2 regions of the Streptomyces sp. NPDC046303 genome follow, and region 2 is predicted to be linked to the other one. Evidence: predicted binding sites of a transcription regulator. Region 2 holds the regulator's gene; the other holds the start of a gene.

Region 1 (22,677 bases), on a different contig from region 2:
TCCTGCCCGTCCTGCGCACCCACGAACAACTCACCTCCGCAGGGCGGGAGTTCACCGAAGCCATGGCAGCCGCCGAGCGCGCCATGGACGAGCTCCCGCCCCCCGGGGACCAGCACGCCACCGCCCGCCGGGCCGTCGACCGCGAGCGCCGCACCTGGTGCGAGGCCCATCCCGAACTCGCCCCGTTCGTACGGGCTTGAGGGGCTTCGCCAAGGCCCGTGCTGCGGTACCTTTCAAGCCCGTCCACTGCCCGGATTTCAGGGAGACGGCCGCATGACCACCGGTAGTCGGCAGGAACAGGGCACCACCGCTGGACCGCAGCGCTTCGTCATCAGCTTCGCCGGGTTCAACCGGCCCTGGGCCGTGTGGATCGCCCATCGCCTGGAGGAACACGGCCACCGCGTCGCCCTCCAGCGCTGGGACCCGCAGAACAGCCCCGGCCTGACCGAGGCCCTCGACGACCTCGCCCGCTCCGGCAGCCGGGTCCTCCTCGTCCTCAGCGAACGCTACTTCTCCGCCGGCAGCCATGCCGACATGCAGGAGGCTGCGTGGAACACCGCCCTGCGCACGGTCACCGACCGCCACCCCGACCGGTTCGCCGCGGTCTGCCTCACCGACGCCCCGCTGCCCAGCGCCGTCGCCGCACTGGAGAAGACCGACCTGTGGGGCCTGGACGCGTACGAGGCGGAGTACCGCGTGCTGCGCCGCCTGGAGCTGCCCACCGACCGCATCGGCACCGAGACCGGCCGCCGCGGACCCCGCTTCCCCAACGACCCGCCCGAGATCTGGGGCCGGGTCCCGCGCCGCAACCCCCGCTTCACCGGCCGCAACGACGTCATCGGCACCCTGCGCGCGGCGCTCACCGACGCCCCGGCCGGCGCCTCCACCGTCACCCTGCTCGGGCTCTCCGGAGTCGGCAAGACCCAGGTCGCCACCGAGTACGCCTACCGCTTCGCCTCCGAGTACGACGTCGTCTGGTGGGTGCCCGCCGAGGACCGGCCCACCCTGCGCGAACGCCTCGCCGACCTCGCCCCCGCCCTCGGCCTGCCGCGCGGCGCGGGCAGCTACGGCGAGCAGATCCGGGCCGTCCTGGAAGCGCTGCGGCGCGGTTCCCCGTACAGCCGCTGGCTGGTCGTCTTCGACGGCTGCGACAACCCCGACGACCTCACCGACCTGCTGCCCTCCGGCGCGGGCGACGTCATCATCACCTCCCGCAACCGGGAATGGGCCTCCCGGCACACCAGCCTCGTCGAAGTCCCGCTCTACGCCCGGCCCGAGTCGATCACCTTCATCCGCCGGCGCGCGCTGCGGCTCACCGCCCTCGAGGCCGACCAGCTCGCCGAGGCCCTCGAGGACTACCCGCTCGCCCTCGACCAGACCGCCGGCTGGCTCGCCGACTCCCCGCTGACCGTCGGCGACTACCTGGCGCTGCTCCAGCGCCGGCTGGACTCCCGCGAGGCCGTCACCGTCTCCGACGACTACCCGCTGCCCTTCCCCACGGCCCTGGCGATACTCCTCAACAACGTCCGCGAGAACTTCCCCGACGCCCTCGCCCTGCTGCGGCTGTTCGTGTTCTTCGCCCCCGGCCCCGTGCCGCTGCGGCTGCTGCGCGAGTTCCCCGTCGACGACGTGCCCGAACAGCTCGCCGGGCTGATCAACGACCAGATCCGGTGGAACGCCGCCCTCAACAAGCTCGTCCAGTTCTCCGTCGTCCGCCTGGAGTACTCCGACCAGCCCGAGGAGGAGGGCGGCGGCGGGCTGGAGACCGTACAGCTGCACCGCATGGTCCACGGCATCGTCCGCGAGAACCTCTCCGACGACGAGGCCGAACCGCTCGCCCGCGCCGTCCGCCAGGTCCTCGCCGCCGCCGACCCGGGCCGCCCCTCCGACTCCCGGCTGTGGCCCCGCTACGCCGAACTCATCCCGCACCTGACCACCTCCGGGGTGCTGACCAGCAGCAACCCGCGCATCCAGAACTTCCTGCTGCAGTGCCTGCGCTACCTGATCCTCGCCGGGGAGTACCGCACCTGCCTGCGGCTGTCCGAGGAGACCGACCAGGCCTGGCGGGCCATGCTCGGCGATGACCACCCCAAGGTCCGCGAGCTCAGCTACCAGTACGGCGGAGCCCTGCGCAACCTCGGCCTGTTCCGGCGGGCCGAAACCCTCACCAAGGCCGTCGCCGACCGGCTCACCGGGGAACGCGGCGAACGCGACCTGGAGACCCTGCGCGCCCGCAGCGCGTACGGGGGAGTCCTGCTCTGCATCGCCAAGTTCGAGCCCGCCCGCGAGATCTTCGAGCACTGCCTGGCCACGTACCGCGAACTGCTCGGCGAGGACGACTCCACCACCCTCGGCGCGCAGAACAACCTCGCCGCCACCTACCGGCTGCTGGGCCGCTACCAGAACGCCTACGACCTCGACCTGGACACCCTGCGCCGCCGCGAGCGGGTCCTGCGGCCCCAGCACATCTCCACCCTCTCCTCCGGCATCGCGTGCGCCATGGGACTGCGGCTGATGGGCCGGTACCGGGAGGCACAGACCCGGCAGGAGCAGGGCGTCAAACTCAACACCCAGGTGCTGGGGCTGGGCCACCCGCAGACCCTGCGCGCCGAGCACAACCTCGGTCTGTGCCTGCGCCGTTCGGGAGACATCCCCGGCGCGGGGCTGCGGCTGCGGACCGTGTGGGAGCGGGCCACCCGCGTCTTCGGCGTCGACTACCCGTGGACGCTGATGGTGGCCTCCGACTACGCCACCTACCTGCGGGAGTACGGGGACATCGGCGAGGCCCGCCGGATCTCGGAGGACGTCGTCCGCGGCTACCAGTCGCAGCTGGGCCTCGCCCACCCGTACAGCATCGGCACGGTCGGCAACCTCGGGCTGGTGCTGCGCGCCCAGGGCGAGCGCGTGGAGGCGCTCTCGCTGGCGGAACAGGCCCTGGTCGGCATGCGCGGCGCCCTCGGCGACCGCCATCCGTGGACGCTGGGCTGCGCCCTGAACGCCACCGGGCACCGCAACATCACCGGGCACCTGGAGGACGCCCTGACCCTGAGCCGGGAGACGCTGCGCGCCGCCGAGCAGGTACTGGGCCCGGACCACCCGATGACGCTGAGCGCCCAGATCGCGCTGGCGGCCGATCTCCGGTCGGTACGGGAGGACGCGGAGGCGGGCAAGTACGAGGACGCGGGCATCAAGGGCCTCACCCGCACGTTGGGCGCCCAGCACGTCCACACGATCGCCGCGAAACAACAGACCCGGCCTTACTGGGACTTCGAACCGCAGCCTTAGGGGTGGGGCGGGGTGGGGTGGCTTCGGGGAGCCTGATCCCCACCATCCCGATCAGGGAGGGTTTGGGGGTTTCCCGTCAGTCCCACTGTCTCTCCGGGGCGGGCCGCCCTGTCAAGGGTGGCCGAAGGCCATCGCGTAGCGACGCGACGTAGGAGCGCCCTTGACAGGGCGGCCCGGCGCGGAAGGACTATGGGACTGGCGGGAAACCCCCAAACCCTCTCTGATGCAGGCCAGTCGACTCCCGACCACCGCAGCCACCGCCGCACCGCCCGGGCCGCCCCCGCGGAACCCCGCCCCACGCCCGACCCCGACCAGCAAGCCCTTAGCCCCTGCCCCACCGCCGATGGGGGCGAATGCGCCGCCCCCGCGAAGCCCCGTACGCAAGCCGGAAGGCCCGGCCCCCCCCAGGGGGAGCCGGGCCTTGCGGGACTGCTGAGTTGAGCGCAGCGGTTACGCCTCGAAGACCTCGTTCAGGAGGAGCTGCTGCTCCGCCTGGTGGCGCTTGGCCGAGCCGACCGCCGGGGACGAGCCGTGCGGGCGGGAGATGCGCCGCAGGCGCTCGCCCGCCGGGACCTCCGCGCCGACCGCCAGGTCGAGGTGGTCGATCAGGTTGAGGGCGATGAAGGGCCATGCGCCCTGGTTCGCCGGCTCCTCCTGCGCCCAGATGTACTTCGCCGCGTTCGGGAACTTGGCGATCTCCGCCTGGAGTTCCGCACCGGCCAGCGGGTACAGCCGCTCGATGCGGATGATCGCCGTGTCCGTGATGCCGCGCTTCTCGCGCTCCGCCTCCAGGTCGTAGTAGACCTTGCCGGCGCAGAAGACGACCTTGCGGACCGCGTTCGGGTCCACCGTCGAATCGCCGATCACCGGGCGGAAGGAACCGCTGGTGAACTCCTCCGCCTTCGACGCCGCCGCCTTCAGACGCAGCATCGACTTCGGGGTGAAGACGATGAGCGGCTTGTGGTGCGGGTTGTGGACCTGCCAGCGCAGCAGGTGGAAGTAGTTCGAGGGCAGGGTGGGCATGGCCACCGTCATGTTGTCCTGCGCGCACATCTGGAGGAAGCGCTCGGGACGCGCGGACGAGTGGTCCGGGCCCTGGCCCTCGTAGCCGTGCGGGAGGAGGAGGGTGACGCCGCTCGTCTGGCCCCACTTCTGCTCCGCGGAGGAGATGAACTCGTCGACGACGGTCTGCGCGCCGTTGACGAAGTCACCGAACTGGGCCTCCCAGAGGACCAGCGCGTCGGGACGGGCCAGCGAGTAGCCGTACTCGAAGCCCATCGCCGCGTACTCGGAGAGCAGCGAGTCGTAGACGTTGTAGCGGGCCTGGTCGTCCGACAGGTACTGCAGCGGCGTGTAGTCCTCGCCGGTCTCCCGGTCGATGAGGACCGCGTGGCGCTGGCCGAAGGTGCCGCGGCGCGAGTCCTGGCCGGACAGCCGGACCGGGGTGCCCTCCATCAGCAGGGAGCCGAAGGCCAGGGTCTCGCCCATGCCCCAGTCGATGGTGCCCTCGTCGATCATCGCCGCGCGGCGCTGCAGCTGCGGCAGCAGACGCGGGTGCACGGTGACGTGCTCGGGGATGTTGACCTGGGACTCGGCGATCCGCTTGACGACCTCCTGCGAGACCGCGGTGTTCACGGCGACCGGGAACTGCTGCGCGACCTGCGCCGGCGGCACCGGGGCACCGGCCTGCGTGGCGGCCTCGCGGACCTCCGCGAAGACCTTCTCCAGCTGCCCCTGGAAGTCCTGGAGCGCCTGCTCGGCCTCTTCCAGCGTGATGTCGCCGCGACCGATGAGGGACTCGGTGTACAGCTTGCGCACCGAGCGCTTCTTGTCGATCAGGTCGTACATCAGCGGCTGCGTGAAGGCCGGGTTGTCGGACTCGTTGTGGCCGCGGCGGCGGTAGCAGATGAGGTCGATGACCACGTCCTTGTTGAACGCCTGGCGGAACTCGAACGCCAGACGGGCCACGCGGACCACGGCCTCCGGGTCGTCGCCGTTCACGTGGAAGATCGGCGCCTCGATCATGCGGGCCACGTCGGTCGCGTACATCGAGGAACGCGAGGACTCCGGGGCGGCGGTGAAGCCGACCTGGTTGTTGATCACGACGTGGACGGTGCCGCCGGTGCGGTAGCCGCGCAGCTGCGACATGTTCAGCGTCTCGGCGACCACGCCCTGGCCCGCGAAGGCCGCGTCACCGTGCAGGGCGACGGGCAGGACGGTGAAGTCCGTTCCGCCCTTGTTGATGATGTCCTGCTTGGCGCGGGCGACGCCCTCCAGGACCGGGTCGACCGCCTCCAGGTGGGAGGGGTTCGCGACGAGCGAGACCTTGATCTGCTCCCCGTCCAGGCCCGTGAAGGTGCCCTCGGCGCCCAGGTGGTACTTGACGTCGCCGGAGCCGTGCATGGACTTCGGGTCGAGGTTGCCCTCGAACTCGCGGAAGATCTGCGCGTACGACTTGCCGACGATGTTCGCGAGCACGTTCAGGCGGCCGCGGTGGGCCATGCCGATGACGACCTCTTCGAGGCGGGCCTCGGCGGCCGAGTCGATGACGGCGTCGAGCAGCGGGATGACGGACTCGCCGCCCTCCAGCGAGAAGCGCTTCTGGCCGACGTACTTGGTCTGCAGGAAGGTCTCGAAGGCCTCCGCCGCGTTCAGGCGGCGCAGGATGCGCAGCTGCTCCTCGCGCTCCGGCTTGGAGTGCGGGCGCTCGATGCGGTCCTGGATCCAGCGGCGCTGCTTCGGGTCCTGGATGTGCATGAACTCGACGCCGGTGGTGCGGCAGTACGAGTCGCGCAGCACGCCGAGGATGTCGCGCAGCTTCATCATCGACTTGCCGGAGAAGCCGCCGACCGCGAACTCGCGCTCCAGGTCCCACAGGGTGAGGCCGTGCTCGGTGATGTCGAGGTCGGGGTGCTTGCGCTGCTTGTACTCCAGCGGGTCGGTGTCGGCCATGACGTGGCCGCGGACCCGGTAGGAGTGGATCAGCTCGAAGACGCGTGCGGCCTTCGTGACGTCGTCGTCGTGCGAGGCGTCGATGTCGCGGTTCCAGCGGACCGGCTCGTACGGGATGCGCAGGGCCTCGAAGACGTCGTCGTAGAAGCCGCTCTCGCCGAGCAGCAGGTTCGCGACGATGCGCAGGAACTCGCCGGAGGCGGCGCCCTGGATGACCCGGTGGTCGTAGGTCGAGGTCAGGGTCATGACCTTGGAGATGCCCAGCTTGTTCAGGGTGTCCTGCGAGGTGCCCTGGAACTCGGCGGGGTAGTCCATGGAGCCGACGCCCATGATGACCGACTGTCCGGGCATCAGGCGGGGCACGGAGTGCACGGTGCCCAGGCCGCCGGGGTTGGTCAGCGAGACGGTGACGCCGGTGAAGTCGTCCATCGTCAGCTTGCCGACACGGGCGCGGCGGACGATGTCCTCGTAGGCCTGCCAGAACTCGAAGAAGTTGAGGGTCTCGGCCTTCTTGATGCCGGCGACGACGAGCTGGCGGTCGCCGTTGGGCTTCACCAGGTCGATCGCGAGGCCGAAGTTCACGTGCTCCGGCTTGACCAGGGTCGGCTTGCCGTCCTTCTCCGCGAAGGAGTAGTTCATGGCCGGCATGGCCTTGATCGCCTGCACCATCGCGTAGCCGATGAGGTGGGTGAAGGAGATCTTCCCGCCTCGAGCGCGCTTGAGGTGGTTGTTGATGACGATGCGGTTGTCGAACAGCAGCTTCACCGGGACGGCGCGGACGGACGTGGCCGTCGGGACGTCGAGGGAGGCGTTCATGTTCTTGGCCACGGCGGCAGCCGGGCCGCGGAGCGTCACCAGTTCCGGGCCCGCGGGGGCCTCGGTGGCGGGCGCGGCCTGCTTGGCTACGGGAGCGGGAGTGGCGGGCGCGGCCGGTGCGGCGGCCGGGGCCTGGGAGGTGACAGTCACAGCAGGGGCACCAGAGGGGGTGGCAGGAGCAGGGGCAGGAGCTGACACGGGCGTGGGCGCGGGGCTCGGGGCGGCAGGGGCAGCGGCGCGCGCCGCCCCCGTGGCGGCGGCGTCGACGGCCTGCGGAGCTGCGGCGACGGGGGTGGCGGCCTGTGCGGAGGCGCCATCCGTCGTCGGGGTCTTCTTCGGCTCTTCGGCCTTGACCGGAGCGGCAGTGCCCCCCGGCTTGTAGTCGGCGAAGAAGTCCCACCAGGCCCGGTCGACCGAGTTCGGGTCCTGGAGGTACTGCTGATAGATCTCGTCGACGAGCCACTCATTGGCACCGAAGCCTGAGGCAGGGGTCTTCCCGCCCTCTGCTGCTTCGGTCGTGGTGCTCGAGTTACTGGGGGACTGTGGCGACACGGCGGCAACCGCCCTCTTCCGCTTCACAAGGTATGGACAGCGGGAATAAAGGCTACGCCTCCTCGGCCGCGAGATGCAGACCGGGCGGGACATCCGTCGTGCAGGTCACATCGAACGGCGGGTTTCACTGCCTGGAATGGCGGGAAACAAGCGTGGTTCGGGTAGGGGGCACCGAGGTTGCGGCCCCCTTGGCTTCGCACCCCTGACGGACCCCGGGTACGTGTGGCCGAGATCATGTCCTTCCCACTCGAACCCTACGTCAACGTGGCGCCTGCGAGCTGCCCGGAAGCGTGACAAGGATGCGGCAGCCCCGTGACGATTCGGCCACGCCGATGTGCCCTCCGTGCAGTTCCACGGCCCAGCGGGCGATCGCCAGGCCCAGCCCGGTGCCGCCGTCGCCGGCCCGGGCGCTGCCCCGGTTGAACCGCTCGAAAACGCGGTGGCGCTCCGCCTCGGGGATGCCGGGGCCTTCGTCCCGTACCTCGATGGCCAGGGAGCCTGGCGCGTCGCCGGCCCGGGCGCGGACGGTGACCCGGCCGTGCGGGGGGCTGTGCTTGACCGCGTTGTCGATCAGGTTGGCGACGACCTGGTGCAGCCGCTCGGCGTCCGCGTACGCCGTCAGCTCGGGCGGGAAGACGTCCAGGTGCAGGTGCACGTCGTTGCGGGTGTGCCCGCCCGAACCGGAGAGCAGGCCCGGCCGGCCGGCGGCCGCCAGCCCCGATTCCTTCAGCACGCCCGACAGGTACGGCCACACCTCGAAGCGGCGGGCCTTCAGCGGGACCACCCCGTTGTCCACCCGGGACAGGTCCAGCAGGGTCTCCACGAGGCGGCCGAGGCGCTCGGTCTGCTTGAGCATCGTGCGCATGGTCTCCGGGTCGGCGGCCGAGACCCCGTCCACCACGTTCTCCAGGACCGCCCGCAGTGCGGAGATGGGCGTGCGCAGCTCGTGGGAGACGTTGGCGACGAGCTCCTTGCGGTGGCGGTCCACCGCCTCCAGGTCGTCCGCCATCACGTTGATCGTCGAGGCCAGGTCGCCCAGTTCGTCGCGGCGCCCCGCCCCGCGCACCCGGCGCGTGTAGTCGCCCTGGGATATCGCCCGGGCCACCCGCGTCATGTCGTCCAGCGGCGCCGTCAGGCTGTGGGCCACGAACTGGGTGATCAGCATCGAGGCGATCACCGAGAAGACCGTGATGAACCGCAGCTCGGTGTCCGTGCGCAGGGCCACCAGCAGCAGGCCCGTCGTGATGAAGACCGAGACCACCACGAGGGTGCCCAGCTTGGTCTTGATCGAGAAGGGCGAGAAGGGCCGCAGCCCCGGTCCGGGGTGCCGGCCGCTCATGCCTGTGCCGGGGTCTCCAGGGCGTACCCGACGCCGTGGACGGTACGGATCCGCTCCGCGCCGATCTTGCGCCGCAGGGCCTTGATGTGGCTGTCGACCGTACGGGTCCCGGAGGCGTCGGCCCAGTCCCACACCTCGGCCAGCAGCTGCTCCCGGGACAGCACCGCCCGGGGGGTCCCGGCCAGGCACACCAGCAGGTCGAACTCGGTCGGCGTCAGGTGCACGTCCTCCGTCTGCACGCGGACCCGGCGCTGCGCGTGGTCGATCTCCAGGTCGCCCAGGCGCAGGGTGGCCCCGCGCGGGGTGTGCGCGGCCAGTGTGGCCCGTTCCACACGCCGCAGCAGTACGTGGACCCGCGCTGCCAGCTCGCGGATGGAGAACGGCTTGGTCATGTAGTCGTCCGCGCCGACCCCGAGGCCGACCAGCAGGTCGGTCTCGTCGTCGCGGGCGGTGAGCATCAGCACCGGGACCGGCCGCTGGGCCTGGACCCGGCGGCAGACCTCCAGTCCGTCGAAGCCCGGCAGCATCACGTCCAGGACCAGCAGCTCGGGCAGCCAGCTCTCGGCCGCGGCGACGGCGGCGGGGCCGTCCGCGGCCGTCTGGACCTGGAAGCCCTCGGCCCGCAGGCGGGCTGCGATGGCCTCGGCGATGGTGTGGTCGTCCTCGACGACGAGTACGCGCCGCTGTGCGCCGGGGGTCGCCGAGGCGCCGTTGTGGGTGTGCGTCTGTTCCATGTCCCGGTCCGCCCCTGAAGATCTGCGTGGTGGGGTGCAGCGTAGAGGAGGCACCGGCCTGCGGCTATGCGGGGTTCGGACAGGGCATTTGTGCTGATGGTCCGGGTTGGGGGAGGGATGTACCGGCCTACAGGGACAGCCCGTGGCCGTGCGCGAACACCGGGTCCCCGGTGTCGTTCGGGACGTCCGGGCGCGAGGCTTCGACGGCCTCCATCGAGCGCGGCAGCTCGAACGGAAGGCGGCCTTCCGGGGTGGCGAGGCCGAAGGCGACGTCCAGCAGGGCGGCGTCGGAGGCGCCGTAGTCGGCGATCAGCGCGGCCGCGCGCGCCGCGATCTCCGGGATGACGGCCGCCCGTTCCAGGTTGATGCAGACCAGGGTCGGCACCTGGTCGAGCAGGGCCAGGACCGCGGCGAGCTCGGGTTCGGGGAAGGCCAGCGAGCCGGAGTGGAAGAAGGACTCGAAGGTGTTCTCCCGGGGCTCGTACGGGGTCCGCAGGCGCAGTACGGCCAGGTCGGCGGCGGCCGGGTCGGCCACGACCTCGCCGTACTCGGCGGCGACGGCCTCGTCCACGGTGCGCACGTAGAGCTTCGGCCGGGGCTCCGACTTCGCGGAGAGCGGAATAATCTGCTCCGTATTTGTCAGTACCGTGAGCGACCGACGCTGCGCCGCGGCGCCCAGGGCGGCGAAATCGGCCCGGCCCACCGTCGCGGCCGCCGCGTCCGGGTCCACGTACGGGTTCTCGAACAGCCCGAGCCGGAACTTCTCGCGCAGCAGCCGCCGTACCGACGCGTCGATGCGGGACTCCGCGACCCGGCCGCGGCGGACCAGCTCCACGACCACCTCGGGGCACTGCTCGCCGCCGAACTGGTCGCAGCCGGCGTCCAGGACGCGCGCCGCGCGCTCGGCCACGCCGAGGTGCTCCAGGCCCCAGGCGCGCGCCGGGTGCGTCTGTCCGAAGATCTCCGCGTCGGTGAGCAGCCCCCAGTCGGTGCAGACGATCCCCTCGAAGCCGAGCTCCTCGCGCAGCAGGCCGGTGACCACGCCCTTGTTGAAGCCGAAGCCGACCTCTTCCCAGTCGGTGCCCATCGGTTGGCCGTAGTACGGCATCATCTGCGCGCATCCGGCGGCGATCGCCGCCTTGAAGGGCTCCAGGTGGTGCTCGCGCATCCCGCCCGGATAGACCTGCTCCTTGCCGTGCGCGAAGTGCGGGTCCTCGCCGTCCTTCTGCGGGCCGCCTCCCGGGAAGTGCTTGACCATGGCGGACACCGAGGAGGGGCCGAGCTCCGGGCCCTGCAGGCCGCGTACGTACGCCCGCACGAGCGCGGCGGTCAGTGCGGCGTCGGAGCCGAAGGTGCCGGACTGGCGGGCCCAGCGCGGTTCGCTGGCCAGGTCGATCTGCGGGTGCAGGGCGACGCGGAAGCCGACGGCCAGGTACTCGCGGCGCACGGTGTCGGCGAACCGGAAGACCAGCTCCGGATCGCCGATGGCGGCCAGCCCCAGGGCCTCGGGCCAGGCGGAGAAGGCGCCGGAGCCGAAGGAGGCGCCGATGTTGTCGGTGAAGGCGTGGCGCGGGTCGGTCGAGAGGGTGACCGGGATGCCGAGGCGGGTGGCGGCGGCCATCTCCTGGACGGTGTTCTGCCACTGGGCCATCTCGCGGGCGCCGTACGTGCCGAGCAGGTTGAAGTGGGTGAGGAGCCGGTCGCCGATCAGCTCGGGCGTGGTGAACGGGAGCATCGAGCCGTCGGTCTCGGTGACCGGGGTGCCGTCCGCGTTCATCATCAGCATGGAGTGGAAGAGCTGGCCGGCCTTCTCCTCCAGCGTCATCCGGGACAGCAGGTCCTCGACGCGCCGGTCCACGGGGAGCGAGGCGTCTTGGTAGGCGGGGGTCGCGTTCATCGGAAGGCTCCTGGGGCCGCGCGGTCTGCCGGGCGCCCCACCCAAGCATGAAAACCATGCACCCACTAGGTTTTCGAAAGTGACCTGGGTCACTCCTCGCGGATGGCCGAAAACAACCACCGCTTAGGGTGGTCGGCATGGCACAGGACAAGGGGCGGACGGCCTCCAAGGCTCCGAAAGCCCCGAAGGCCCAGAAGGCCACGGCCCGGGGGACCTACGCGGTGGGGGACGCCCGCCGGCAGAAGATCCTCGACACGGCGGTGGAGCACTTCGCGCAGTGGGGCTTCCACGCCTCCTCCCTGGCCCGGATCGCGGCCGGCTGCGGGATCACCCAGGGCGGGCTGCTGCACCACTTCCGCAGCAAGGAGGACCTCTTGCTGTCCGTGCTGGCGCAGAGCGAGCGACACGACATCGAGCGGCTGTTCAGCGAGCCGGCCGACTCGGTCGCCGCGCACTTCACCACCGTCGTCGCCCTCGCCGCCGACAACGCGCGGCGGCCCGGCCTCGTCCGAATGTTCCACACCCTGGTCGGCGAGTCCGGCAACCCGGGACACCCCGCCCACGCCTACTTCCGGGAGCGCTACGCCCGCGTGCTCGGCCACACCGTCGACATGCTGGAGGCCGGCATCGCGCGCGGCGAGCTGCGTCCCGGCACTGATTGCGAGGCCGTCGGCCGCGAGATGCTCGCGGTGATGGACGGCCTGCAGATCCAGTGGGTGCTGAACCCCGCGAGCGTGGACATGCCGGGCCGGCTGCACGCGTTCCTGGACCGTCAGCTGCGGGGGATCACGGTCGCGGGGACGGGCCTGCCGGGGCTGGGGCCTGCGGGGCCTGCCGGGGCTGCGGGTGTTGCGTCGGTGCCCGCCGGGCCTTAGCCGGCCTCGAACGGGGGCAGCGCGTCCAGCACCTTCCGCAGGGCCGGGGCCAGGGCCTCCTGCTCGGCCGCCACCTCGTATCCGCCGTGCACGAAGGCGTAGACGAACCCGTCGTAGACCTTGGTGCTGCCCGTCGCGATCCTCGGCAGATGCGCGAAGTCCGCCTCGCGCAGGGCCGTGCGCAAGCCGGCGAGCCGGGCTTCCGACAGCTTTCCGCTGCCCTCGGGCTTCGCCTTGCGGTCCAGGCGGGTCCACGAGCCGTCGCCCTTGACGATGAGGGTGTGGACCCGGCCGGCGTAGCCGCCGCTGCGGCTGACCCGGACCAGGGTCTCGGTCGCGGCAGGGGAATGGGCGGGAGTCGGAGCCGCCGTCGTCGGAGCGGGCGTGGACGCGGGCGCGGGCGTGGGGCTCGTCGTGGCCCCAGTGGCCCCAGTGGCCGCCGCCGTTTCCGACGGGGCCGGTGTTCCGGTCGCCGGCGGCCGGCCGTCCGCGCCATCGGAACCGGACTGTCCGCATCCGACGAGGACCGCGCCCAGTACCGCCGCCGCCCCCGCCGTCACCGCCACCACCCGGAACGCTCGCACACCCACCTCCGCAGGTACTCCGACCGAACCCCGAGTATGGAGTCCCCGCACCCGTTACGACAGCACCCGGAGGCAGCCATCCGCCGCATCGCCCCCTGGCGCGTGCTCCCGCCCCTGCTCGCCGTCCTCCTCGGCCTGTGGGGTCTGGAGCGCGGCGGCAGCATGTGGCGCGACGAATCCGTCACCTGGCAGGTGGCCCACCGGCCACTCGGCGGGCTCTGGGAGCTGCTCGGCCAGGTCGACGCCGTGCACGGCCTGTACTACCTGCTCATGCACGGGGTGTTCCTGGCCTGGGACGGCGGCCTGTGGGCCCTGCGCCTGCCCTCCGTCGCCGCCACCGCTCTCGCGGCCGCCGGGGTGGCCGCCATCGCCCGCCGGCTCGCGGGGGAGCGGGCCGCGCTGCTCTCCGGGCTCGCGTACGCCGTACTCCCGCCCGTGCAGACGTACGCGCAGGAGGGCCGCTCGTACGCCCTCGTCGCCGCGGCGGTGGTGTGGGCGACGTACCTGATGCTGCGCGAGCGGTGGGGGGCGTACGCGGTGGTGCTGCTGCTCGGCTGCTGGCTGCACGAGTTCGCGGCCCTGGCCCTGCTCGCGCACGCCTTCACCGCCTGGCGTTCGCGCGGCTGGCGCCTCGCCGCCGGGGCCGTCGTGGCCCTGCTGCTGCCCCTCGCCCTGATCAGCGCCCGGCAGGCCGAGCAGCAGCTCGGCTGGCTCGGGCGGCCCTCCTGGCAGGACTGGGTGGCGTACGGGGTGCTCACGGCCGCCGTACTGCTGCTCGCGCGGGGCGCCGCCGCGCGGGACGCGAACGGCCTCGTCCGCGTCGCCCTGCCCCTCGCCCTGCTGCCGCCCGGGCTGCTGATGACGCTCTCGCTGGTCCACCCCTGGTACGTCGACCGGTACGTGCTCTACTCGCTGGCCGGACTCGCCCTGCTGACGGGAGCCGCGCTGTCCGCGGCGCGCGGCTGGTGGCCGTGGCTGCTGGTCGCGGCCCTGCTCGTGCCCTTCGGCTGCTGGTCGGTGTGGCTGCGTACGCCCGAGAGCCGCAAGGACGACGTGCTCGCGGTGGCCGCCGCCGTCCGGGAGCTGGCCCGGCCCGGGGACGCCGTGCTCTTCATGCCGTCGCGGCGGCGCGAATGGCTGCTGTCCTCGCCGGACGTCTACGACGGGCTGCGCGACGTGGCCCTGGACCGCTCCCCGGCGGCCTCGCACACCCTCCAGGGCACCGAGCGGCCCCCCGCGGAGATCAGCGCGGCGCTCACCGGGTCCCCCCGGGTCATCGCCCTGCTGGACCCGGCCGGGCAGCCGCTGGACCCGTACCCGCGGGAGGCGGTGAAACGGCAGACCCTGGCCGCCCGGTTCGACCTGTGCTCGATCACGGCCATACGCGGCGCCCGCGTCGCGCTCTACGCCCGCCCCGGCGGCTGCCCGGCAGGATGAGCGCCGAGCGCCGTGAGTGCCCCACCGACATCCGACATCCGACCTCCAGGAGCCGCTGATGACCGCCCACTCCCTCGAACCGTCCGAACCGCTGGTCGGGACCGACTGGCTGGCCGACCGGCTCGGCGCGCCCGGGTCGAGCGGCCTCGTCGTCTTCGACGCCTCCGTCGGCTCCCACCGCGGCGCCGGCCGGCGCATCCCCGGAGCCCGCCCCTTCGACCTCGACGGCGACCTGTCCGACCACGACGCCCCCGCCCCGCACACCATGCCGTCGGCCGCACGGTTCGGCGAGGCGATACGGGACCTCGGCGTGGACGACACCGACACCGTGGTCGTGTACGACGGCGCCGGCATCTACTCCAGCGCCCGCGCCTGGTGGATGCTGCGCGCCATGGGCTTCGACCGGGTCGCCGTCCTCGACGGGGGACTGCCCGCGTGGAGCGCCGCCGGCCTGCCCGTGGAGGCCACCGGCCCCGCCTACGACGGCCCGCGCGGCTCCTTCACCGCCCGCCCGCGCCCCGGGCTGCTGGTCGACGCCGCGGCCGTCGCCGCGGCCCTGGCCGATCCGGCCGCCGCCGTCCTCGACGCCCGCACCCGCGAGCGCTTCGCCGGCACCGCCCCGGAACCCCGCCCCGGCCTGCGCGGCGGACACATGCCGGGCGCGCTCAACCTGCCCTTCGCCGAACTCCAGCAGTCCGACGGCCGGATGCGCCCCGCCGGGGAACTGCGCGAGGCCTTCCGGGCGCTGGCGGGCGTCCGGGAACGGCTCTGCTTCAGCTGCGGCTCCGGCGTCACCGCCTGTGTCCTCGCGCTCGGCGCCGACCTCGCCGGCTACCGGCAGACGGCCGTGTACGACGGCTCCTGGAGCGAGTGGGGCCTGCCCTCGGACGAGCGCCCGGTGGCCACGGGCCCGGCCTGACCGGCACGACGCTCCGGGCCGTTCGCCCCCGGACCGTTCGCCCCGGGCGAACGGCAGTTGGGGAACATTGGGCGGCGCAGATGCATTGAGTCGGCATAGCTCAACTTCACTGCCGGAGGGTTGATCATGGCTTCGACGCCCGTAACGCTCACTCTGCCCGTGCTGCCGCTCGACGACGAGGTCGTGCTGCCCGGAATGGTGGTTCCGCTGGACCTGTCCGACGCCGAGGCGCGCGGGGCCGTGGAGGCGGCCCAGGCGGCGGCGGGCAGCGGAGGAAAGCCCCGGGTGCTGCTCGTGCCCCGCATCGACGGCAAGTACGCCGGGACCGGAGTGCTCGGGACGGTCGAGCAGGTGGGCCGGCTCTCCGACGGGGACCCCGGGGCGCTCATCCGCGGCCGCGGCCGCGTCCGCATCGGTGCCGGGACCACCGGCCCCGGCGCGGCGCTGTGGGTCGAGGGCGAGACCGTCGACGAGCACGTGCCGGACCCGCTGCCCGGCGCGGTCACCGAGCTCGTCAAGGAGTACAAGGCGCTCGCCACCAGCTGGCTCAAGAAGCGCGGGGCCTGGCAGGTCGTCGACCGGGTCCAGCAGATCGAAGGGGTGTCGGCCCTCGCCGACAATTCCGGGTACTCGCCGTTCCTGACCGTCGAGCAGAAGGTCGAACTGCTCGAGACCGCCGATCCCGTCGCCCGCCTCAGGCTGGCGGTCAAGGCGCTCAGCGACCACCTCGCCGAACAGGACGTCGCCGAATCCATCGCCAAGGACGTCCAGGACGGCGTCGACAAGCAGCAGCGCGAGTTCCTGCTGCGCCGCCAGCTGGAAGCCGTCCGCAAGGAGCTGCGCGAGCTGGGCGGCGAGAAGGAGGGCGAGGAGTCCGACGACTACCGTGCCCGCGTCGAGGCCGCCGACCTGCCCGAGAAGGTCCGCGAGGCCGCCCTCAAGGAGGTCGACAAGCTGGAGCGGGCCAGCGACCAGAGCCCCGAGGGCTCCTGGATCCGCACCTGGCTGGACACCGTGCTCGAACTCCCCTGGAACGAGCGCACCGAGGACCAGTACGACATCCGGGGCGCACGGGCCGTCCTCGACGCCGAACACGCCGGGCTCGGCGACGTCAAGGACCGCATCACCGAGTACCTCGCCGTCAGGAAGCGGCGCACCGAGCGCGGCCTCGGCGTCATCGGCGGCCGCCGCGGCGGGGCCGTCCTCGCGCTCGTCGGGCCGCCCGGCGTGGGCAAGACCTCGCTCGGCGAGTCCGTGGCCCACGCCATGGGCCGCAAGTTCGTCCGGGTCGCGCTCGGCGGCGTACGCGACGAGGCCGAGGTGCGCGGCCACCGCCGGACCTACGTCGGCGCCCTTCCGGGCCGGATCGTCCGCGCCATCAAGGAGGCCGGGTCGATGAACCCGGTCGTGCTCCTCGACGAGATCGACAAGGTCGGCTCCGACTTCCGCGGCGACCCGGCCGCAGCCCTGCTGGAAGTCCTGGACCCGGCGCAGAACCACACCTTCCGTGACCACTACCTCGAGGTGGAGCTCGACCTCAGCGACGTGGTGTTCCTGGCGACGGCCAACGTCCTCGAAGCCATCCCGGAGGCCCTCGCCGACCGCATGGAGCTGGTGCGCCTCGACGGGTACACCGAGGACGAGAAGGTCGTCATCGCCCGCGACCACCTGCTGCCGCGCCAGCTGGAGCGCGCCGGCCTGGGCGCCGACGAGGTGGTCCTGGAGGAGGCGGCACTGCGCAAGCTCGCCGGCGAGTACACCCGCGAGGCGGGCGTGCGCACCCTGGAGCGGTCGCTGGCCCGGCTCCTGCGGAAGGTGGCCTCGCAGCACGAACTGGGCGAGCGCGAACTGCCCTTCAGCATCGGCGCCGACGATCTGCGCGGGCTCATCGGACGACCCCACCACGTACCGGAGTCCGCCCAGGACCCGGCGGAGCGGCGCACCGCCGTCCCCGGCGTGGCCACAGGCCTCGCGGTGACCGGCGCGGGCGGCGACGTCCTCTTCGTGGAGGCCTCGCTGGCCGATCCGGAGACGGGCGCGGCCGGCCTGACCCTCACCGGCCAGCTCGGCGACGTCATGAAGGAGTCGGCGCAGATCGCGCTCAGCTTCCTGCGCTCGCACGGCGCCGAACTGGAGCTGCCGGTCGCCGACCTGAAGGACCGGGGCGTGCACATCCACTTCCCGGCGGGCGCGGTGCCCAAGGACGGCCCGAGCGCGGGCATCACCATGACCACGGCCCTCGCCTCGCTGCTCTCCGGACGCCAGGTGCGCACGGACGTGGCCATGACCGGTGAGGTATCGCTGACCGGGCGCGTCCTGCCGATCGGCGGGGTCAAGCAGAAGCTGCTGGCCGCCCACCGTGCGGGCCTGACCACCGTCATCATCCCCAAGCGCAACGAGGCCGACCTGGACGACGTCCCGGACGAGGTTCTGGAGGGGCTGGAGGTGCACCCGGTGACGGACGTGCGCCAGGTGCTGGAGCTCGCCCTGTCCCAGGCGCAGGCGCCGTCCCAGGGGCAGCCTCGGGAGGAGGTCCCGGTCACCGCCGCGGCCTGAGCCCTACGGGGCGTCCTCGCCCGCGTTCAGCTGGTTGAGCAGCCGGGCCAGCTCCGCCACCTCACCGCGGTCCCAGTCGGCGAGTTTGCGCATGTACTGCTCGCGCCGGGCGTTCCGTACGCGCAGGAACCGCTCGCGGCCCTCCTCGGTGAGGCCGACCAGGAAGGCCCGGCCGTCGGCGGGGTCCGGCTCGCGGGCGATCAGGCCCAGCACCTCCAGGGCGCGGAGCTGGCGGCTCATGGTGGCCTTGCCGACGCCGAAGTACGCCGCCAGCTCGGTGGCCCGCTGCCGGCCGGCCCCCTCCAGGCGGACCAGGAGCCCGTACGCGGCGGGCTCCAGCTCGGGGTGCAGGGCGCGCGCCATCTCGCCGGAGGAGGCGCGGGCCCGCCGGAGGAAGACGGACAGCTCCCGCTCCAGGGCAAGGAACTCCTGGTCTTCGCTCCCGTACACGTCCGGCTCCTTCGGTGGTGGATGAGCCGCCAGTATTTCGCAGCGGGCCCGCCGGAGGCCCGGGACCCCGCCGTCGCGGGGTCCCGGCCACGGCCCAGGGCCGCCTCGGGCACGCGTTCCCGGCCACGGCGCTAGAGCTCCGCGTAGACCGCCGAGGCGTCGTCGTGCCGCTTGTGCCGGCCGGCCGGGGGGCGCGCCGGGTCGGACTCGAGGGCGCGCACCCGGCCGATCAGGCCCTCCGCGCCCTCCTTCCGCAGCACCGCCAGGCACTCGGCCCAGTCGCCCTCCCGGAACGTGTCCGTCCACCGGCTCGCCCCGTCCGTGAGCGCGGCCACCGCCCGGACCTGGCCGCGCGGGGTGCGCCCCGTCACGGCCCGGGCCGCCACCGCCGGATCCGCGGCCGCCGTGAAGAAGCCGCCCTCGGCGTTCCGCAGCGCGTCCGTGGCCTCCACCGACCGCAGCACCTCCCGGGGCACCCGGTCCAGCCGGTCGTCGCGCACCGCCGTCACCTCGCCCCCGGCCTCCTGGAGGAGCAGCACCGAGTCGGAGAGGACCAGGTGCTCCACGTACGCCTCGTCCCAGCGGACGAGGACCACCGTCGCCTGCGGGGTGCGGACGTGAGAAAGGTCACAGGTGTCCCGGTGTGCCTCGGCCGTCGCGCGGACGGCCTCCGCGAGGATCCGGTCCAGCGGCATGTCCCGCCGCGATCCGGACAGTTCGGTCAATCGGCCGCCGAGCCGGGCCGAGAACCACGGCACCCCGTGCACGCAGCCGTCCTCGCCGCGCGGCGGGGTGACCCCGTCCAGGGCGACCAGTACACCGCCGCCCGAAGCGGGGATCGCGGCCGACACCCAGTCTTCATTGGGGCGTTCCGGGCTGCCGGGAGCGGAGGCGAGGTCGATGCGCATGCGGGCATTCTGCCGGGCGCGGCAGCACGGAGCGCGGGAGGTCCGTACCAATGGGCGCGGGGCTCGGACGGCTCCGCGCAGGGCGCCGTCGGACCGGGCGCGGCAGGGCGACCCGGAATGTGGGCGGGCATACTGCCAAAGCCCGCATCGATCTTTCAACCGCCTGTCCACGGACGGCCTCTGACGCCGGATGTCCGAGTTGGTCGCCAACTCATCCGTGATGTTCACTCCTTCGAGTGGCCAGGTGGGCGATGTGCGGCTCTCTTCCCATCACACTGCAAAGGTCTGAGGCGGTACGAGGGGGCAGGAGGCGTTTACTTGTTGACCGGCCGTTACCTCGGCCACACGAGTAGACGAGCCAGAGCACACGTACAGGATTGCGAGCACCGGTGCAGAAGAAGCGGTCTCGGAAGAACGGCACCGCCACCGACGGCCCGGCCCCCGCAGGACGCCGCGTCCGCGTGCGCCGCAGGCTGGTCGTAGGCGTGGCCGTCGCCGGCCTCACCGTCCTCGCGGCCGGCGCCCCCGCCGTCGTCTCCGCGACGAGGGAACTCAACGACTCCCAGCGCCTGGTCACCCTCGCGGAACGGACCCGGCACACCCTCACCCTCGCCCACCTCCTCGGCGACGAACGCGACGCCGTCGTCGAGTACGCCGCCAAGGGACGCCCCGGCGCGGCCAAGGGGCCCGTCCAGGAACGCGCCGCCCGCACCGACCGGCAGATCGCCGAGATCCAGGCCGAGGCCGACGAGGCCACCGCCCGCGCCCTCGCCCGCGTCCAGGCCGTCCGCACCGAAGCCGTCGACGGCAAGGGCAGCGCCCTCGCCGCCCACCAGGCCTACGCCGGAGTCCTCGCGGAACTCCTCGCCCCCGGCGACCGGCTCGCCGAGCTGACGCCGCCGCGCGCCACGGCAGCCCTCGCCACCACCCGCCCGATGGCCCCCCTCGGCCAGGCCGTCGAACAGGCCTCGGCCACCCGCGGACTGCTGCTCGCCGCGCTGGCCGTCCCCCGCGGCGAGCAGCTTCCGAACTCGGCCGTGGTGGACGAACTCACCACCGCCGCCCAGCGCTCCCGGGTACGGGAACAGGCGGCCCTCGACGACTTCGCGCGGGCCGCACGGCCCGACGTGCGCCAGACCCTCGCCGCCACCGTCACCGGACCCGAGGTCAAGGCCGCCGACGACTACCTCAAGCGGCTCACCGACCGGCCCACGCTCACCTCCGCCGACCGCAAGACCGACGGCGCGGCCGTGGGCTCCGCGCTCACCGCCCGCATCGACCGCATGCGGTCCGTCGAATCCACCCTCGCCGGCCAGCGCGCCTCCGCGCTCGCCACCCTGCGCGACGACGACGTGACCCGGCTGGAGATGGTGATCGCCCTGCTGGGCGTGCTGTTCCTGGTCACCGTGGGCGTCTCCACCGCCGTGGCCCGCTCGCTGACCCGGCCGCTGTCCGTGCTGCGCCGCGGCGCGGCGCGGCTGGCGACGCCGGAGGGCTCCGTGGAGCCGGTCCGGTTCACGGGACGCAACGACGAGTTCGCCGAGGTTGTCCGCCACCTGAACGCCGTCCGGGACCAGACCGTCTCCCTGCACACCCGGATCGCCGGGCTCGACGCCGACCGCCGGCGGATCCTCGGCCGCAGCGAGGCGCTGGCCGCCGGGCGCGACGTGCTGGAGGAGGAGCTGACGAAGCTGCGGGCCGGGCTGGAAGAGCACCGCCGCATCATGTCGACGACCTCCGTCTCGCTGTCGCTGCGGACTCTCGGCCTGGTGGAGCGCCAGCTCGCCGTCATCGAGGAGCTGGAGTCCAAGGAGCAGGACCCGGACCGGCTCGCGACCCTGTTCAAGCTGGACCACCTGGCGACCGTGATGCGCCGCCACAACGAGAACCTGCTGGTCCTCGCCGGCCAGGAGCACGGCCACGGCCAGGGCCTGCCGGTGCCGCTGGTCGACGTCATGCGGGCGGCGGTGAGCGAGATCGAGCGCTACGAGCGCGTCGAACTGGCGGCACTGCCCTCCTGCACCCAGGTCGCGGGGCACGCGGCCGACGACATTTCGCACGTGCTGGCCGAGCTGCTGGAGAACGCCACGACGTTCTCGCCGCCGGACGCCAAGGTCAAGGTGTCCGGATGGCTGCTGGACTCCGGCGACGTGGTGCTCTCCGTCATCGACGAGGGCATCGGCGTCACCGAGGACCGGCTCGAAGCCCTCAACTCCCGGCTGTCCACGCCCGAGGCCTACGACGAGGAGCCCGAGGCGGAACACGGCCTGGGCCTCGGCCTGTACGTGGCCGGGCGCCTCGCGGCGCGGCACGGGGTCACCGCGGAGCTGCGCGCCCCGCGGCACGGCGGCACCGAGGCGCTCGTGGTCGTCCCGGCCGCGCTGCTCCCCGCCGCCCCGCCGGCCTCGCCCGTCCACAGCCTGTCCACGCCGGGCGCGCCCGCGCTGCGCCTGCCGGGCGTGATCGCGGAGGCGAACGAGAACACCCTGCCGAGCCGGCTGCGCGGGGGCGCGCCGGTGGCGCCGGAGGTCCCGGGGGGCGAGGCTGCGGTGGAGGCTGAGGCTCCCGTGGCGGCCGTGCCGGAGACGGCTCCGGCCGATGGGCTGGGCGAGGCAGTGGCCGACGGACCGGCCGATGGGCTGGGCGACGCCCTGGCCGACGGTCCGGTGGCGGGGCCGGCGGATGCGCCGGTGGCGGCCCCCGCGGCGGAGGTCCCGGGTGAGCCCGGTCCCGAGGAGCAGTTGCTCGCGCGGGTCGTCCCCGACGCGGAGGGGGCGGGCTTCGCGGCGGCGGACCCCGGGTCGGAGGTGCCGGCCGACGCGCCCGCTGCCGCGCCCGGTGCCGACGTACGGGAAACCGCGCCCGAGCCGGATCCGCACCGGCACGCCACTCCCGAGGACAACTGGCTGCCCCGGCAGGGCAGCCACCCCGCCGATCCGGCCGACACCGTGGCCGACACCCCGGCAGACACCCCGGCCGAGGCCGTCACCGACAAGGGCCTGCCCAAGCGGAACCCCAAGTTCGTCGCCACCGCCCGCGCGGAAGACGTACGGCCCGAGCCGCCGCGCAAGGTCGACGCCGACGAACTGCGGCGCCGCCTCGGCGGGTTCTACCAGGGCGCCCAGGACGGGCGGCGCGTGGCCGCCGCCGAGCTCCAGCAGGACCGGCAGGACCGGCAGGACCGGCAGGACCGGCAGGACCGGCATCACGGGCAGACCGACCGGGGGGACACCGCACAGGAGGCACGCACATGACCGCGCCCAGTACGTACGGACTGAGCACCCAGGCCCGCAACCTGCAGTGGCTGCTGACCGACCTGGTCGAGGAGGTACCCGGCGTCAATTCCGTCGCCGTCGTCTCCTCGGACGGGCTC
Region 2 (7,240 bases):
GAGGTCAAGACCGAGGTCGAGGCCGCCGTCACCGAGCTGAAGGAAAAGCTCAAGGGCGAGGACACCGCCGAGATCCGCACCGCGACCGAGAAGCTCGCCGCGGTCAGCCAGAAGCTCGGCCAGGCCATCTACGCCGACGCCCAGGCCGCTCAGGGCGCCGCCGGCGGCGCTGCCGGTGACGCCGGTCAGGCCAAGGCCGACGACGACGTGGTCGACGCCGAGATCGTCGACGACGAGAAGCCGAAGGGTGGCGCTGCCTGATGTCGGAGGAGACCCCGGGTTTTGACGAGAAGCCCGAAGTCCCCGTCGACGGCACGTCCGACGAGCCGAAGGCCGCCGACTCCGCCTCGGAGGAGGCGGCGGCCCCGGCCGGGGACGCGGGAGCTCAGGCCGTCGGCCAGGAAACGGCGCTGCTCGCACAGCTGGACCAGGCCCGGACGGCGCTCGGCGAGCGCACCGCGGACCTCCAGCGGCTCCAGGCCGAGTACCAGAACTACCGCCGCCGGGTGGAGCGGGACCGGATCGCCGTCAAGGAGATCGCGGTCGCGTCCCTCCTGACGGAACTCCTCCCGACCCTGGACGACATCGGCCGGGCGCGGGAGCATGGCGAGCTGGTCGGCGGCTTCAAGTCGGTGGCCGAATCGCTGGAGACCGCCGCGGCCAAGATGGGCCTGCAGCAGTTCGGCAAGGAGGGCGAGCCCTTCGACCCGACGATCCACGAGGCCCTGATGCACTCGTACGCGCCGGACGTCACCGAGACGACCTGCGTGGCGATCCTGCAGCCGGGGTACCGGATCGGCGAGCGTACGATCCGTCCCGCGCGGGTCGCGGTGGCCGAGCCCCAGCCGGGCGCGGCCCCCAAGTCCGAGTCGTCGGAGGGCGACGCGTCGTCGTCCGACAAGGACGCGGATGCAGCCGACAACGGCTGAGGTCGCACACGCAGCAGTACGAGAGGAGGGACACCGGGGATGAGCACGAAGGACTTCGTGGAGAAGGACTACTACAAGGTCCTCGGTGTCCCGAAGGACGCCACCGAGGCCGAGATCAAGAAGGCGTACCGGAAGCTCGCGCGCGAGTTCCACCCGGACGCCAACAAGGGCGACGCCTCGGCCGAGGCGCGCTTCAAGGAGATCTCCGAGGCGAACGACATCCTCGGCGACGCCAAGAAGCGCAAGGAGTACGACGAGGCGCGCGCCCTGTTCGGCAACGGGGGCTTCCGCCCCGGGCCGGGCGGGGCCGGCGGCTCGTTCAACTTCGACCTCGGCGACCTCTTCGGCGGCGCGCAGCCGGGCGGCGCGGGCGGCGGCTTCGGCGGCGGCCTGGGCGACGTCTTCGGCGGCCTGTTCAACCGCGGCGCCGGCCCCGGTGCGGGCACCCGCACCCAGCCGCGCCGCGGCCAGGACATCGAGTCGGAGGTCACCCTCTCCTTCACGGAGGCGGTGGACGGGGCCACGGTCCCGCTCCGGATGTCCTCGCAGGCCCCCTGCAAGGCCTGTTCGGGCACCGGCGACAAGAACGGCACGCCCCGGGTGTGCACGACCTGCGTCGGCACCGGGCAGGTCTCGCGGGGCAGCGGCGGAGGCTTCTCGCTGACCGACCCCTGCGCGGACTGCAAGGGCCGCGGGCTGATCGCGGAGACCCCGTGCGAGGTCTGCAAGGGCAGCGGGCGCGCCCGCAGCTCGCGCACCATGCAGGTCAGGATCCCGGCGGGCGTCTCCGACGGCCAGCGGATCCGGCTGCGCGGCAAGGGTGCGCCGGGCGAGCGCGGCGGTCCCAGCGGTGACCTGTACGTCGTCGTGCACGTCGACTCCCACCCGGTGTTCGGCCGCAAGGGCGACAACCTGACGGTGACCGTCCCGGTGACGTTCGCCGAGGCGGCGCTGGGCGCCGACATCAAGGTCCCGACCCTGAACGGCCCCTCGGTGACGCTGAAGCTGCCGCCGGGCACCCCCAACGGCCGCACCATGCGGGCCCGCGGCAAGGGAGCGGTCCGCAAGGACGGCACCCGCGGTGACCTGCTGGTGACGGTGGAGGTCGCGGTCCCGACCGAGCTGTCGGACAAGGCCCGCGAGGCGCTGGAGATGTACCGCGAGGCGACGGAGTCGCAGGACCCGCGCACCGCGCTGTTCGAGTCCGCGAAGGGAGCATGACCATGGACGGCCGCCGACGACAGTCCTCCCGCCTGGGCGGGGGCTACCAGCTCACCGATGAGACCCCGGTCTACGTGATCTCGGTGGCCGCCCAGCTCTCGGGGCTGCATCCGCAGACCCTCCGCCAGTACGACCGTCTCGGCCTGGTCTCCCCGGACCGTACGGCCGGCCGCGGCCGGCGCTACTCGGCCCGTGACATCGAGCTGCTCCGCACGGTGCAGGCGCTGTCCCAGGACGAGGGCATCAACCTGGCGGGCATCAAGCGGATCATCGAGCTGGAGAACCAGGTCGCCGCGCTCCAGCAGCGCGTGGCCGAGCTCTCGGCGGCGGTGGACGGCGCGGCGGCCACGCTCCGGGCCCGCGAGGCCCAGGTGCACGCCTCCTACCGGCGCGACCTGGTTCCGTACCAGCCTCCGCAGCCCGGCAACGCCCTGGTCGTCTGGCGCCCCAAGCGCCCCCTGGACTGACCCGGCCGCCCTTCGGCGCCTCCTCGGGCCCCGCCCCTCCCAGGGCGGGGCCCGAGGCCGTTCTAGAGGCCTTCCAGGGCCGCGTCCGGGTCCGGGTGCGGGTCCGGGTGGGAGTCGGAGTGCGGGTCCGGGTCGCAGGGCTGCGCGGGTGCGGCGGGCCGCCCCAGGATGCCGGACTGGGCGATGAGGTAGCCGAGCTGGGCCCGGCTGCCGCTGCCGAGGGTGCTGGCGAGCTTGGCGATGTGGGCGCGGCAGGTGCGCACGTTCATGCCGAGGCGGCGGGCGATGGCCTCGTCGACGTGGCCCTCGATGAGCAGCTGGGCGATGCTGCGCTGCACGCCCGATATCCCGCCGGGGGTGGTCCGGTAGGTCACTTCCTCCTGGAGCGGCACGGCCCGGTGCCAGAGCTGCTCGAACACCTTGATGAGGTAGTCGACCAGCCCCGGGTGGCGCAGCTCCAGGGCCACCCGCCGGTCGTCGCTCACCGGGATGAAGGCGACCGTGCGATCGAAGATGATCAGGCGCTCTATCAGTTCTTCGAGCGTGCGGATCTCCACCTTGCCCGCGGAGATCCGGTCGACGTAGGCCAGCGTGCCCTGGCTGTGCCGCGCGGTGTGCTGGTAGAGGGTCCGTATGCTGACCCCGCGGTCGATCAGCGGCTGGTCGCGTCCCAGGGCCTGGGCGAGGGCCTCGGAGGGCCGGGCGCCGCCGGGCTGGACGGTCAGGACCTCGGTGTGGCATTCGGCCGTCGCGAGGTTCAGGGCGGCGTTGATCCGCTCGAAGCCCTCCAGCACGGTGATGGCGTGGGTGTTGGCCGGGCTCTGTGCGCTGATGGCGAGGAAAGGCTCGAAAGTGTCGGTGAGATCTACAGCGCTGCGCCGGCGGTCCTGGATCTCACGTTCAATCGGGTGGAGCCGTTGGGCCAGCGCGACGGACGGCGGAACCGGACGGAGCTGGTTCGCGTCATCGGGGTCGGGCTGCAGAAGGGCGAATTCAAGCAGGCAGGGGGCGTTTTCGATCTCGCTCCGGGCGATCCGGCCGGTGCTGAGCGCCGTCGCGTAGAGACGCGTTCCCTCACCGCACATAGACGTGACGGGGTGGGGATGTATCGGGTTTGTCCGGTTTTGCGTCAAATCTCCACCCCCCAGGGTCCTGAACATGCAAGAACATGATGCATCGTCCCTGTGGCATTGACGTGCCTGAATGAGCCATCGTCTGTCACGCGGGGGAGAGGATTCCATCAAGTGAGGACGAAGCCGACCATGTTCAAGAGAATGCTTCGCTCGGTGCTTGCCATAGGTTTCTCCGCCGTTGCAGTTTTTGGGGCAGTCAGCGCCGTCGAAAGTGACGCGGGGAGCGCTAGGGACGGTCAGGCCAGCACCCTGACGAGCACGGAGTTCGACACCGGCTGGACCACGGCGCCCGCCGGCAAGTACGTGGACACCGGCTGGACCAGCAGCCGGCTGGGCGGCACCGATACGGGTTGGACCGAGGCCCCTGTGACGGTGTCCGCGTGACCCCCGACGATCGCGGCTTCCGTCGCGAAATGGCCTCCGCATACCGCTCCGGATGGCAGTTCATCGATCTGGCCACTGCGATCCCCTATCCCGGCGACTCCCTGGTCGTCACCCTGTTCGGGCAGCCGATCGTGGTCGTACGCGAGGAGGACGAAGACGTCCGGGCCTACCGCTGCCTGCGCCGCCCCCGCGGCGCGCCGCAGCCCGTCCGCTGCGAGGTGCGCTACGGAATGGTCTTCGTCAACCTCGACCAGCGCGACCACCAGCTCTTCGAACCTGATATCACCACCGCCACCCCCCGCAGTGCCTGAAGCGATTCCCCCGTCGTTGCAGATCGCTCAGGTGCTACCCCCACACAACGGCGCCATCGTGGACCTGACCACGATGGCGCCGTTGTGATGTCCGCGTCCATCCGTCGGACGGACACGATGCGGTTGCGGATCAGGCCCTGCCCATCGCCCGGTCCAGGGTGATCTCCATGACCACGCGGTCGGGATGGGGTGAGGGCGTCCGCCCGTAGCGCTCCGCGTAGCGCGCCACCGCGTCGGCGACCGACGCCTCGTCCGTACGGATCACCGCGTGCCCCTCGAGGGTGGCCCAGCGGCGTCCTTCCATCTGGCAGACCGCGACCCGGGCCGTGCCCGGCTGCGCCGCCAGGATGTTGCGGACCTTCTTGCTGTGCTTGTTGCTGATCACCCGGGCCAGGCCGGCCTCCGGGTCGTACGTCACGCCCACCGGCACCACGTGGGGGGTCCCGTCGGGCCGCGGCGTGGTCAGCGTGCAGACGTGCCGCTCCCGCCAGAAGGCGAGGTACTCGGGCGTCGGGTTGAGTACGTCATGGGGCATGGGCCGAGCGTACGGGGCGTACGGGCCGGGGCCGGGCGAGGGTACCGGGAGCGGCCTTGAGTGGAATAGACTCAACTTTGCGTAGGTTGTTTATGTCATAGTTCTGTTCCGCCAGAGAGGAGCGACCCACCCGTGGATGCCGAGCTGACCAACAAGAGCCGGGACGCGCTGAACGCGGCCACCAGCCGGGCCGTCAAGGACGGCCACGCCGACCTGACCCCCGCGCACCTGCTGCTGGCGCTCCTCGCCGGCGAGGACAACGAGAACCTGACCGACCTCCTCGCGGCCTCCGACGCCGACCAGGTCGCCGTCCGCAACGGCGCGGAGCGGCTGCTCGCCGCCCTGCCCAGCGTCACCGGGTCCACGGTCGCGCCCCCGCAGCCCACCCGCGAGCTGCTCGCCGTACTCGCCGAGGCCGACGCCCAGGCGGGCAAGCTCGGGGACGACTACCTCTCCACCGAACACCTGCTCATCGCCATCGCCGCCAAGGGCGGCGCGGCCGGTGAGGTCCTGTCCGCCCAGGGCGCGAGCGCGAAAAAGCTGCTGGACGCCTTCCAGAACGCACGAGGAGGGCGGCGGGTGACCACCCCCGACCCCGAGGGTCAGTACAAGGCGCTGGAGAAGTTCGGCACCGACTTCACCGCGGCCGCCCGCGAGGGCAAGCTCGACCCGGTCATCGGCCGGGACCACGAGATCCGCCGCGTCGTGCAGGTGCTCTCGCGCCGCACGAAGAACAACCCGGTGCTCATCGGCGAGCCCGGCGTCGGCAAGACGGCCGTCGTCGAGGGCCTGGCCCAGCGCATCGTCAAGGGCGACGTCCCGGAGTCCCTGAAGAACAAGCGGCTCGTCTCCCTCGACCTGGGCGCCATGGTCGCCGGCGCCAAGTACCGCGGTGAGTTCGAGGAGCGGCTGAAGACCGTCCTGGCGGAGATCAAGTCCAGCGACGGCCAGATCATCACCTTCATCGACGAGCTGCACACGGTCGTCGGCGCGGGCGCCGGCGGGGACTCGGCCATGGACGCGGGCAACATGCTCAAGCCCATGCTGGCCCGCGGCGAGCTGCGCATGGTCGGCGCGACCACCCTGGACGAGTACCGCGAGCGCATCGAGAAGGACCCGGCGCTGGAGCGGCGCTTCCAGCAGGTGCTGGTCGCCGAGCCCTCCGTCGAGGACACCATCGCGATCCTGCGCGGCCTCAAGGGCCGCTACGAGGCCCACCACAAGGTCCAGATCAACGACAGTGCGCTGGTCGCCGCCGCCACCCTCTCCGACCGGTACATCACCTCCCGCTTCCTGCCCGACAAGGCCATCGACCTCGTCGACGAGGCCGCGTCCCGGCTGCGCATGGAGATCGACTCCTCCCCCCTGGAGATCGACGAGCTCCAGCGCTCGGTGGACCGGCTGCGGATGGAGGAGCTGGCGCTGAAGAACGAGTCCGACCCGGCCTCGCTCGAACGCCTCGACAAGATCCGCAAGGACCTCGCCGACAAGGAGGAGGAGCTGCGCGGTCTGACCGCCCGCTGGGAGAAGGAGAAGCAGTCCCTCAACCGCGTCGGTGAGCTCAAGGAGCGCCTGGACGACCTGCGCGGCCAGGCCGAGCGCGCCCAGCGCGACGGGGACTTCGACACCGCCTCCAAGCTGCTCTACGGGGAGATCCCGACCGTCGAGCGCGAGCTGGCGGAGGCCACCGAGGCCGAGGAGGAGGCCTCGAAGGCCGGTACCGCCAAGGACAGCATGGTCAGGGACGAGGTCGGCCCCGACGACATCGCCGACGTGGTGGGCGCCTGGACCGGCATCCCGGCCGGCCGCCTCCTCGAAGGCGAGACGCAGAAGCTGCTGCGCATGGAGGACGAGCTGGGCCGCCGCCTGATCGGACAGGGCGAGGCCGTACGGGCCGTCTCGGACGCCGTGCGGCGCACCCGGGCCGGCATCGCCGACCCCGACCGGCCGACCGGCTCCTTCCTCTTCCTGGGCCCGACGGGCGTCGGCAAGACGGAGCTGGCCAAGGCCCTGGCCGACTTCCTGTTCGACGACGAGCGGGCCATGATCCGCATCGACATGTCGGAATACGGCGAGAAGCACTCCGTGGCCCGGCTCGTCGGCGCCCCGCCCGGCTACGTCGGCTACGAGGAGGGCGGCCAGCTCACCGAGGCCGTCCGCCGCCGCCCGTACTCCGTCGTCCTCCTGGACGAGGTGGAGAAGGCCCACCCCGAGGTCTTCGACATCCTGCTCCAGGTCCTCGACGACGGCCGCCTCACGG

What was found. Region 2 encodes HspR, which represses chaperone genes until heat shock. Its sites were predicted from a motif close to TTGAGNNNNNNNNNCTCAA; they were not measured.
Region 1: the regulator HspR is predicted to act here: its motif matches at 15,476-15,494, upstream of lon (endopeptidase La).

Annotation. Positions count from the first base shown of each region.
Region 1 is NZ_JBVJFA010000003.1:319,320-341,996, reverse strand. Features, by position in the region: gene ACZ6I1_RS05015 (aKG-HExxH-type peptide beta-hydroxylase) at 1-200, shown strand, start outside; gene fxsT (FxSxx-COOH system tetratricopeptide repeat protein) at 274-3,285, shown strand; gene ACZ6I1_RS05005 (multifunctional oxoglutarate decarboxylase/oxoglutarate dehydrogenase thiamine pyrophosphate-binding subunit/dihydrolipoyllysine-residue succinyltransferase subunit) at 3,736-7,605, opposite strand; gene ACZ6I1_RS05000 (HAMP domain-containing sensor histidine kinase) at 7,865-8,944, opposite strand; gene ACZ6I1_RS04995 (response regulator transcription factor) at 8,941-9,678, opposite strand; gene ACZ6I1_RS04990 (glycoside hydrolase family 3 protein) at 9,806-11,575, opposite strand; gene ACZ6I1_RS04985 (TetR/AcrR family transcriptional regulator) at 11,713-12,450, shown strand; gene ACZ6I1_RS04980 (hypothetical protein) at 12,447-13,034, opposite strand; gene ACZ6I1_RS04975 (glycosyltransferase family 39 protein) at 13,071-14,471, shown strand; gene ACZ6I1_RS04970 (sulfurtransferase) at 14,530-15,390, shown strand; gene lon (endopeptidase La) at 15,517-17,946, shown strand; gene ACZ6I1_RS04960 (MarR family winged helix-turn-helix transcriptional regulator) at 17,950-18,396, opposite strand; gene ACZ6I1_RS04955 (protein phosphatase 2C domain-containing protein) at 18,528-19,304, opposite strand; gene ACZ6I1_RS04950 (sensor histidine kinase) at 19,694-22,558, shown strand; gene ACZ6I1_RS04945 (roadblock/LC7 domain-containing protein) at 22,555-22,677, shown strand, end outside.
Region 2 is NZ_JBVJFA010000070.1:4,977-12,216, reverse strand. Features, by position in the region: partial or broken gene ACZ6I1_RS34480 (Hsp70 family protein) at 1-261, shown strand, start outside; gene grpE (nucleotide exchange factor GrpE) at 261-929, shown strand; gene dnaJ (molecular chaperone DnaJ) at 969-2,150, shown strand; gene ACZ6I1_RS34465 (heat shock protein transcriptional repressor HspR) at 2,153-2,617, shown strand; gene ACZ6I1_RS34460 (helix-turn-helix transcriptional regulator) at 2,680-3,777, opposite strand; gene ACZ6I1_RS34455 ((2Fe-2S)-binding protein) at 4,164-4,445, shown strand; gene ACZ6I1_RS34450 (pyridoxamine 5'-phosphate oxidase family protein) at 4,576-4,980, opposite strand; gene clpB (ATP-dependent chaperone ClpB) at 5,113-7,240, shown strand, end outside.